Regions from separate parts of the Kitasatospora sp. NPDC092286 genome, predicted to be linked through region 2. Evidence: riboswitches for the same ligand, from Rfam matches in the RefSeq annotation. Region 2 holds a riboswitch; each other region holds the start of a gene.
What was found. A riboswitch is a leader RNA that binds a small molecule or an ion and turns the genes downstream of it on or off. The one in region 2 is predicted to bind cyclic di-AMP.
Positions count from the first base shown of each region.

Region 1: linked by a shared signal. The riboswitch ahead of ACIQIB_RS29080 (NlpC/P60 family protein) and the one ahead of ACIQIB_RS05660 (peptidoglycan DD-metalloendopeptidase family protein) in region 2 are both predicted to bind cyclic di-AMP.
Region 3: linked by a shared signal. The riboswitch ahead of ACIQIB_RS27445 (transglycosylase family protein) and the one ahead of ACIQIB_RS05660 (peptidoglycan DD-metalloendopeptidase family protein) in region 2 are both predicted to bind cyclic di-AMP.

Region 1 is NZ_JBIVRD010000034.1:81,408-84,672, reverse strand. Features, by position in the region: gene ACIQIB_RS29085 (NlpC/P60 family protein) at 1-977, shown strand, start outside; cyclic di-AMP (ydaO/yuaA leader) riboswitch at 1,335-1,489, shown strand; gene ACIQIB_RS29080 (NlpC/P60 family protein) at 1,500-2,675, shown strand; gene ACIQIB_RS29075 (NlpC/P60 family protein) at 2,901-3,265, shown strand, end outside.
Region 2 is NZ_JBIVRD010000003.1:249,516-252,780, reverse strand. Features, by position in the region: gene ACIQIB_RS05665 (MFS transporter) at 1-1,132, opposite strand, end outside; cyclic di-AMP (ydaO/yuaA leader) riboswitch at 1,528-1,686, shown strand; gene ACIQIB_RS05660 (peptidoglycan DD-metalloendopeptidase family protein) at 1,690-2,658, shown strand; gene ACIQIB_RS05655 (DUF2470 domain-containing protein) at 2,895-3,265, opposite strand, start outside.
Region 3 is NZ_JBIVRD010000030.1:100,363-103,627, forward strand. Features, by position in the region: gene ACIQIB_RS27440 (cytochrome P450) at 1-899, shown strand, start outside; cyclic di-AMP (ydaO/yuaA leader) riboswitch at 1,124-1,295, shown strand; gene ACIQIB_RS27445 (transglycosylase family protein) at 1,301-2,191, shown strand; gene eno (phosphopyruvate hydratase) at 2,435-3,265, shown strand, end outside.

The DNA.
Region 1 (3,265 bases), on a different contig from region 2:
CCGCTGCGACCGCGGTCGCCCTCTCCGCCCAGGTCGGCGCCCACGCCGCGCCCTCCCCCAAGAAGGAGGACGTGAAGGCGCAGATCGACCAGCTGAACGAGGAGCAGGAGCAGGCGGCCGAGAAGTACAACGGCGCCAAGGAGCGGGCCGACCAGCTGCGCAAGCAGGCGGACCAGCTCCAGGACCAGGTGGCCCGCGGCCAGGACCAGATGACGCAGCTTCAGGCCGGGCTGGCCGAGGTGGCGGGCGAGCAGTACCGCACCGGCGGCATCGACCCGTCCGTGCAGCTGATGCTCTCCTCCGACCCGTCGGGTTACCTGGACAAGGCCTCCAGCGTCCAGCAGGCCAGCTCCAGCCAGTCCGAGGCGCTCAAGGGCCTGCAGGACCAGCAGCGCCGCCTGGACCAGCAGAAGGCCGAGGCGGCCGCCGTCCTCGCCTCCCTGGACAGCACCACCAAGGATCTGAACCAGGCCAAGGCGGACGTCAACCAGAAGCTCAAGGAGGCCCAGACGCTGCTGAACTCGCTCAGCGCGGCCGACCGGGCCGCCCTGAAGGCGCAGCAGCAGCAGGACGACCGGGCCTCGCGCGGCAGCGAGCGCACCGACCTGAGCAGCCTGCCGCAGGCCGGCGGGTACGCCGGGGTGGCCGTCGCCAAGGCGATGAGCAAGCAGGGCTCGCCGTACGTCTGGGGTGCCATCGGGCCGAGCACCTTCGACTGCTCCGGTCTGATGGTCTGGGCGTACAAGCAGGCCAATGTCTCGTTGCCGCGCACCTCGCAGGCGCAGGCCGGCGTCGGCACCCGGGTCCCCTCGCTGGACCAGGCGCAGCCCGGTGACCTGATCATCTACCGCGACGACCGCAGCCATGTCGCGATGTACATCGGCAACGGCATGGTGGTGCACGCGCCGCACACCGGTGACGTGGTGAAGGTGATGAAGGCCGACGCGATGAAGATCAACGCCATCCGCCGGGTCTGACGGTTCGTCGATTGGGGGCAGAAGCCCCCGATCCGGACATTCCCTGATAGGTCGACACGCCCGGCCGGGCCGGCCCACTGCTGTGATGTGGGACACGCCCCGGTCGGGCGCTCTCGACCCGCATTGTGAGTAATGATCAGCCCCGCGTGCGGTTGTGATCACATTCGGTCATATTCACAAATGAACTTGGGTATTCTTCCGTCTTTTTTCTGACAAGGATTTGAACGGATCACGGTTCTGTTACTAGGGTCATGCCTCGAACCACCGTGCAGTCGATCACCCATCCCGGGTGACGGCGGGGGTTACCGTCGAGTTCGTGAAGCAGCGGGGCAGGTGACTGCCCGACGGGGAGTCCAGCAGTCGGGGACGCTGTGGAGCGGAGCCGGGGAACCAAGTTCCTCCGGGGTGAATCGGCGCCAGGTCGACCGGTGGAACGGTCGGTGAGGCGCCGTAGGGCACGCTTCCGGCCCGAACCCGTCAGCTCACCCGGTAGGCGGACGTAGGAAGAAGGAGTCCGCCTTCGTGGCGTCCCATCGTCGTCCCAAGCCCGCCGGCCGTGCCCGCGTCTCCATCCTGACCGCGGCCGCCGCAGCGGCCGTGGCCCTCTCCGCGCAGTCGGGCGCGCACGCCGACCCGACGCCGACCAAGGATCAGGTCAAGGAGCAGGTCGACAAGCTCAACGAGCAGGCCGAGGTCGCCACCGAGCAGTACAACGGCGCCCAGGCCAAGCAGCAGGAGCTGCAGAAGCAGGTCGGCGAGCTCCAGGACAAGGTGGCCCGCCAGCAGTCGCAGGTGACCGATCTGCAGGGCGGCCTCGCCGAGATCGCCGGCGAGCAGTACCGCAACGGCGGCATATCGCCGACCGTTCAGCTGATGCTCTCCTCCAGCCCGGACAACTTCCTCACCCAGGCCGGCACCCTGACACAGGCCGGCAGCTCGCAGTCGGGCCAGCTGAAGGAGCTCCAGGAGCAGCAGCGCAGGCTCGACCAGGACCGCACCGAGGCCCAGAACAAGCTCGGCGAGCTGGAGGCCACCACCCAGCAGCTGAAGGCCTCCAAGGAGGAGATCCAGGGCAAGCTGGCCAAGGCCCAGGAACTGCTCAACACGCTGACCGAGCAGGAGCGCGAGGCGCTGCGCGCGGCCGAGGAGAAGGCCGCCGCCGAGGCCAAGGCCAAGGCGGACGCCGCCAAGGCGACCGCGAAGGCCGAGGCCGACCGGGCATCCCGCGACAACGGCCGCGGCGACCTGGGCACCCCGTCATCCTCGCCCGTCACCAAGCCGTCGGCGTCGTCCACGCCGTCCACGCCGTCCACGTCGTCCGCGCCCAGCGCCCCGGCCGCCAACGGCTCGCGGGCCGCCGCCGCGATCGCGGCCGCCGAGAGCAAGCTCGGCGCGCCGTACGTCTACGGCGCCACCGGCCCGAACTCCTTCGACTGCTCCGGCCTCACCAGCTGGGCGTACGCCCAGGCGAACGTGTCGCTGCCGCGCACCTCGCAGGCCCAGGCCAACGCCGGCACCCGGATCGGCTCGAACATCGCCAACGCCCAGCCCGGCGACCTGGTGATCTTCTACGGCGACAACCACCACGTGGGCATCTACGTCGGTGGCGGCCAGGTCATCCACGCGCCCAAGCCCGGCGCCTCGGTCCGCTACGAGTCGGCCTCCAACATGCCGGTCTCCACCATCGTGCGGCTCTGACCCCGAGTCAGGCTTTCGCAGGCCCGGTCTCCCTCGCGGGAGGCCGGGCCTGCGGCTTTTCCGGCCGGCCGGACGCCTGTCCGATTCAGGGTCAAATATTCGGGTTGGTAGGGGTTTGGACTCGCTCGCCCGGACTCGCTAACGTCTGCCACCGGACACCCGCTTCCAGAGCCGCCCGCACCGGAGCGGCCACAGGCCGGGACGCAGAATTGGAGCCGCAGTCGGATGGCCGTGCACCGCCGTTCCCCACAGTCGGGTGCGCACACCCTCGCCCGCGCGCTGGTGCTGACCGCGGCGGCCACCACCGTCCTGGGCGTGGCCGTGGGCGGCAGCGCCCATGCCGCCCCGGGCTCACCGGACGGGCCGCAGAACCGCAAGGACGTCAAGGTGCGGATCGACCAGCTGTACGACGAGGCCGAACAGGCGTCGGAGAAGTACAACGCGGCGCTGGACGCGCAGCAGCGGCTGCAGAGCGAGGCCGGCACGCTCCAGCAGCAGATCGCCGTCGGCCAGGACGAGCTCAACCGGCTGCGCGGCGACCTCGCCACCGTCGCCGGCGCCGAGTACCGGGCCGGCGGCCTGGCGCAGAC
Region 2 (3,265 bases):
CGGCGTTGTTGACACCGCTGGCGATGCCCGCGTGCCGGACCTCCACCGCCGCCAGCACCGTGGCGGTCAGCGGCGCGACCAGCAGCACCATCCCGCAGCCCAGCACGGTGACGGCGGGCAGCACGTCCGCCCAGTACGAGGCGCCGGGGCCGATCCGCAGCATCAGCAGCACACCGCCCGCGCAGAGCAGCGGGCCCACGGTGAGCGGCAGCCGCGGGCCGATCCGCTTGCCGAGCCGCCCGGCGCGTGCCGACAGGGCCAGCATCAGGACGGTGACCGGGATCAGGGACAGCCCGGAGACCAGCGGGGAGAACCCGGAGACCGTCTGCAACTGCACCACCAGGAGGAAGAACACTCCGCTGAAGGCCGCGTACACGCAGAGGGTGACCAGGTTCACCGCGGTGAACAGCCGGGAGGAGAAGAGGCCGAGCGGCAGCATCGGCTCCGGGCTGCGGCGCTCCACCGAGACGAAGGCCGCCCCCAGCAGCAGGCCGGCCACGCCGGTCACCCAGACGGACGCGGACACCCCTCCACCGGCCGCCGTCAGCGCGTAGGTGATCGCGCCCAGGGTCAGGGCGGCGAGCAGTGCGCCGAGGACGTCGAACCGGCCGGTCGCACTCTCGTCCCGGCTCTCCGGCACATGCCGGGCCGCCACCGCGACCACCAGGACGGCGAGCGGGACGTTCAGCAGGAAGATCCACCGCCAGCCGGGGCCGTCCACCAGCCAGCCGCCGAGGAACGGCCCGACCGCGGCCGACACCCCGCCGAGGCCGGACCAGAGGCCGACCGCCGCCGAGCGGTCGTCCGGGTGGAAGACGGCCTGGAGCATCGCCAGTGAGCCGGGGGTGAGCAGGGCGCCGCCGATGCCCTGCACGGCGCGGGCGATGACCAGCACGCCGATGGTGGGCGCGGCGGCGCAGGCCGCCGAGGCGACCGCGAACCAGACCACGCCGATCAGGAACACCCGGCGGCGGCCGTAGCGGTCGCCGAGCGCGCCGCCGAGCAGGATCAGCCCGGCCAGGGTCAGCAGATAGGCGTTGAGCGTCCATTGCAAGGCGGCGAGGGGGGCGCCCAGATCGGCGCCGATCCGGGGCAGGGCGACGTTCACCACGGTGCCGTCGAGCATCGCCATGCTGGAGCCGAGCACCGTCGCCAGTAGTACCCAGCGACCCTGCGCGGTGCCCAGGCGCAGGGTGCCGGCCTCGGAGGTGGCCACCGCCCGATCGTGCGCCCCGCGGGCCGACGTGACAAGGGTCACCGGGGGGTGTGTCGGCGAATGGCATTCCGTAGGTGATCGCATGCGTACTGACGCGGATATCGGCGGAGTGTCGCCGGGCGGTCGCTCCAGGTCAATGGATTGTGTGCGTACTGTGCAGCCGATCATTCGGAGTGTCACGACGCCTCGGGGCTTTGTGGTGACTTCACGTGATCGACATTGCTTAGCCCGTACGGATGGGTTTTAGTTCAGCGACCGCCCGGCCACGGCCCGGGCGGCCACCGGGTGGAACGCCTAGTCCTGCCGCTGCCCGGTGGTGCGAACTGAACTCTGTACGGCAGGAGCGGGGGACCCAAAGGTAAGTCGCCGGACCGGAATTCACGGTCCGGCTTGGGGTGAAGCCGCATTGCGGCCGGGCAACTCCAGCCCGAACCCGACAGCTCACCTCGTAGGCGTCGGAGAGGAAATCTTCCATGCCCGCACAGGCTCGTCGTATCGCCCTGCCCCGCGCCGCCCGCATCGGTATCGCCACCGCCGTCACCGGCGCCGCTTTCGCCCTTCCGCTGGTGACCGCGATCAGCGCCCAGGCCCACACCGCGCCGGCCGCGAAGCCCCGGCAGAGCAACTCCTCGACCGCCGACGCCGCCCCGGCCGCCGCCCCGCAGCAGGCCGCCCCGGCAGCCGCGCCGGTCGAGCAGAGCTACCAGGTCGTCGGCGGGGACACCCTGTCGAAGATCGCCGACGCCAAGCAGGTCGAGGGTGGCTGGCAGGCGCTGTACGAGCAGAACCGCTCGGTCGTCGGTGCCAACCCGAACCTGATCTTCCCGGGCCAGAAGCTCGCGCTCGGCGCCAAGGCCGCCGCTCCGGCCGAGGCCGCCAAGCCGGCCGCCCCGGTTGCTCCGGCCGCTCCGGCCGCCGCGCCGAAGCCGGTTCAGACCGCCAAGCCGGTCAAGCCCGCCCCGCAGACCCCGGTCCAGACCAAGATCGAGGTCGCCAAGCCCGCCACCCCGGCCCCGGTTACCGTGGCCGGCGTCGCCAGCTACGTCTCCCCGGTCGCCAGCCCGAAGCTCGGCACCGCCTACGGCGTGGCCGGCTCGATGTGGTCCTCCGGCCACCACACCGGCGCCGACTTCGTCGTCTCCACCGGCACCCCGCTGCGCGCCGTCGCGGGCGGCACCGTGGTGAAGGCCGGCAACGGCGGCGCCTACGGCAACGAGGTCGAGATCAAGCTCGCCGACGGCAAGTACGCCCAGTACGCGCACCTGTCCTCGATCGGCGTCAGGATCGGCCAGACCGTCACCGCCGGCCAGCAGATCGGCCTTTCGGGCGCGACCGGCAACGTGACCGGTCCGCACCTGCACTTCGAGATCCGCACCGGTGCGGGGTACGGCACGGACGTCAACCCGATCGCCTACCTGCGGGCGCACGGCGTCGCCATCTGATCGGGCATCAGAACCACCGCTGGGTGCGGGGCGTACGGCCACTCGGGATGGTCATGTCGGGTGACCGCTCGACCGGGTGATCGCCGCACCGACAGTGGCACCCTGGGCGCGGGACACGCCCAGTCGGCCGGCCCGGCTCGCGAGAAATCCTCTCGCGAGCCGGGCCGGCCGTTTTCGTTTTACGTGACGCCAAGGGAAGTTGACGTCTGGTCAGCCACGTTGACCGGTGGCCTGGTTCAGATCCGGTGGGCGGGCAGCGCGCGGTGCGCGGCGGTCAGCAGCTGGTGTACCCGGTGGCCGAACTCTTCCGCGTCCCGGGCGGGTTCGGGGAAGACCAGACGGACGTCGCGGTGGCCGTGCGGGTGGTCCAGGCGCAGCACCAGGCCGTACCGGTCGAGGGCCAGCGGGCGGATCCCGGGCCGCTCGGCGAGCAGGTCCGGGTCGAGCAGGCGGGTGAGCACGGCGAGCGCGTCCGGGTGGTCGTCGGCGAGGTGGGTGAGCAGGCCGGCCTCGTAGCGGGCGAGCGGGTCGGGCCCGGCGAGGGCGAGGTCGGCGCCGGTCAGCGCGGTGGTGCCGTACGGGGTGGAGAGGACGGCGTGTGCGACGT
Region 3 (3,265 bases), on a different contig from region 2:
GGGTGCAGCAGCTCACCGACCGGCTGATCGACGGCTTCGCGGAGCGCGGCTCGGCGGACCTGATCCACGAGTTCGCCTTCCCGCTGCCCATCTACGCGATCTGCGACCTGCTCGGCGTGCCGTCCGAGGACCAGGACGACTTCCGGGACTGGGCGGGCATGATGATCCGCCACGGCGGCGGTCAGCGCGGTGGCGTCGGGCGCGCGGTACGGAAGATGCGGGCGTATCTGCTGGAGCTGATCCACCGCAAGCGGGCCGACCTCGGCGACGACCTGATCTCCGGTCTGATCCGGGCCAGTGACCACGGCGAGCACCTGACCGAGAACGAGGCCGCGGCGATGGCCTTCATCCTGCTCTTCGCCGGCTTCGAGACGACCGTCAACCTGATCGGCAACGGCACCTACGCGCTGCTGCGCAACCCCGGCCAGCGGGCCCTGCTGCAGGACTCGATCGTCCGCGGCGAGACCGCGCTGCTGGAGACCGGCATCGAGGAACTCCTGCGCTACGACGGCCCGGTGGAGCTGGCCACCTGGCGCTTCGCCACCACCCCGCTGACCATCGGCGGGGTGGACATCCCGGTCGGTGACCCGGTGCTGGTGGTGCTCGCGGCGGCGGACCGGGACCCGGCGCGGTTCTCCGACGAGAACACCCTCGACCTGGCCCGGACGGACAACCCGCACCTCGGCTTCGGGCACGGCATCCACTACTGCATCGGCGCCCCGCTGGCCCGGTTGGAGGGCCGGGCCGCACTGGCCACGCTGCTCTCCCGGCTGCCCGATCTGCGGCTTGCCGAAAGCCCGGAGAATCTGCGGTGGCGCGGTGGTCTGATCATGCGTGGACTTCGTGAACTGCCGGTCGAATTCACCCCGGAGAGGCCGTCGTCCGAGACCGTCGACTGAGGTTTCCGGCGCGTCAGTCGGGTGCCGTCGACCCGCTCCACGTGGCCTGAATCACCATTAAACCGGACATAGCACCTCGGTTGGTAGGCGCATGACCACGGGCCGTAATTTCTGTGTGATGTGGGCGATATGAGCTTGTGATTGATGTGATGATCTGTCTAACCTCCCTGGAGTCCGCTGCTGCGGACCTCGTGCGCGGGACGCCGAATCCTGCCCGCCGCGTCACGGGAAATCGACCAGAACCCTTGGGCAGGGGCGGGGGAACCAGGTTTGTTGCCGTCCCCCACGGCTTGGGGTGAAGCCGCCCGCGCGGGCCGAGACGTTCCGCGTGACGCGGCCGGGCCACCTCCCGGTCCGAACCCGACAGCTCACCTCGCAGGCGTGCGGAGAGGGACATCTTCATGCTGTTCGTTGGAACTGGCCGTCACCGTCGTCGTACCCAGGCCGAGAAGGCCATCGCCGTCGCCGGTGTGGCCGGCGTCGGACTCGCGATGCCGCTCCTCACCGCCTCCGGTGCCTCGGCCGCCCCCGCCTCCACCTGGGACGCGGTCGCCCAGTGCGAGAGCGGCGGCAACTGGAGCATCAACACGGGCAACGGCTTCTACGGCGGCCTGCAGTTCACCTCCAGCACCTGGAAGGCGTACGGCGGCAACGCGTACGCCGCGCAGGCCAACCAGGCCAGCAAGGCCCAGCAGATCTCGGTCGCGGAGAAGGTCCTCGCCTCGCAGGGGCCGGGCGCCTGGCCGGTCTGCTCCCAGAAGGCCGGCCTGACCAAGGGCGGCGCCCCGGCCGCGGTCGACACCTCCGCCGCCGCCAAGCCCGCCACGCCGAAGCCGGCCCAGCCGAAGCCGGTTCAGCCGCAGGCCCAGAAGCCCGCGCAGAAGCCCGTCCAGCAGCAGGCCCCGCAGCCGGCCGCGAAGCCCGCCCAGCCCGCGCAGCAGAACACCCAGGCCCCGGGCTTCTCCGGCAAGGCCGGCTGGGACGCCGACGCGAAGGTGTACTGGTACCAGAACAACGGCGCCTGGTACTGGACCAGCCACCAGAGCGTCTACCAGCAGTACGCCGGCCAGGCCGCGAGCCAGGACTTCCGCCCGGCGGCCGCCCAGAGCGCCCCGGCCGCCGCGCCGAAGAGCGGTCACGGCTACACCGTCCAGTCCGGCGACACGCTGTCCACCATCGCCGCCGCCCAGGGCGTCTCCGGCGGCTGGCAGGCGCTGTACGACGGCAACCGCGGCACCGTCGGCGGCAACCCGAACCTGATCGTCCCCGGCCAGGTGCTCACCCTCGGCTGAGTCCCGCACAGGCGACAGCGGGCGAAGGGGGCCGGATTCGGCCCCCTTCGCCCGCTTCCGGCCCCGTCCATGGGGCAACCAGGTGAACTACCGGTGGGTAGGCAGGCCACACGCTGAGACGGGACCGAGGTCAGCGTGGCCCTGAGAGCCCGTGCGGTTAGGCTCTGGTCGTAACGACTCCGCAATCGTCCCGCCGACATCATCACCGTCAGCCGGACCCCTGCTTCCGCTAGGAGATGCCTCGTGCCGTCCATCGATGTCGTCGTAGCCCGTGAGATTCTCGACTCGCGTGGGAACCCCACGGTCGAGGTCGAGGTCGGCCTCGACGACGGCAGCACCGGCCGTGCCGCTGTCCCGTCGGGTGCCTCGACCGGCGCCTTCGAGGCGCTGGAGCTTCGCGACGGTGACAAGAACCGCTACTTCGGCAAGGGCGTGGAGAAGGCCGTTCTGGCCGTCATCGAGCAGATCGGCCCGGAGCTGGTCGGCTACGACGCCACCGAGCAGCGCCTGATCGACCAGGCCATGCTCGACCTGGACGCCACCCCGGACAAGTCCTCGCTCGGCGCCAACGCCATCCTGGGCGTCTCGCTGGCCGTCGCGCACGCCGCCGCCGAGGCCAGCGACCTGCCGCTGTTCCGCTACCTGGGCGGCCCGAACGCGCACGTCCTGCCGGTCCCGATGATGAACATCCTCAACGGCGGCTCGCACGCGGACTCCAACGTCGACATCCAGGAGTTCATGATCGCCCCGATCGGCGCGGAGTCCTTCTCCGAGGCCGTCCGCTGGGGCGTCGAGGTCTACCACACCCTCAAGGGCGTGCTGAAGGAGCGCGGCCTGTCCACCGGCCTCGGTGACGAGGGCGGCTTCGCGCCGAACCTGGACAGCAACCGCGAGGCCCTGGACCTCATCGTCGAGGCCATCCAGAAGGCCGGCTACGTCCCCGGCAAGGACATCGCGCTCGCCCTGGACGTCGCCGCCTCCGAGTTCCACGAGGACGGCGCCTACCAGTTCGAGGGCAAGGCGCTCTCGGCCAACGAGCTCATCGAGTACTACGCCGAGCTGGTCGCCGCCTAC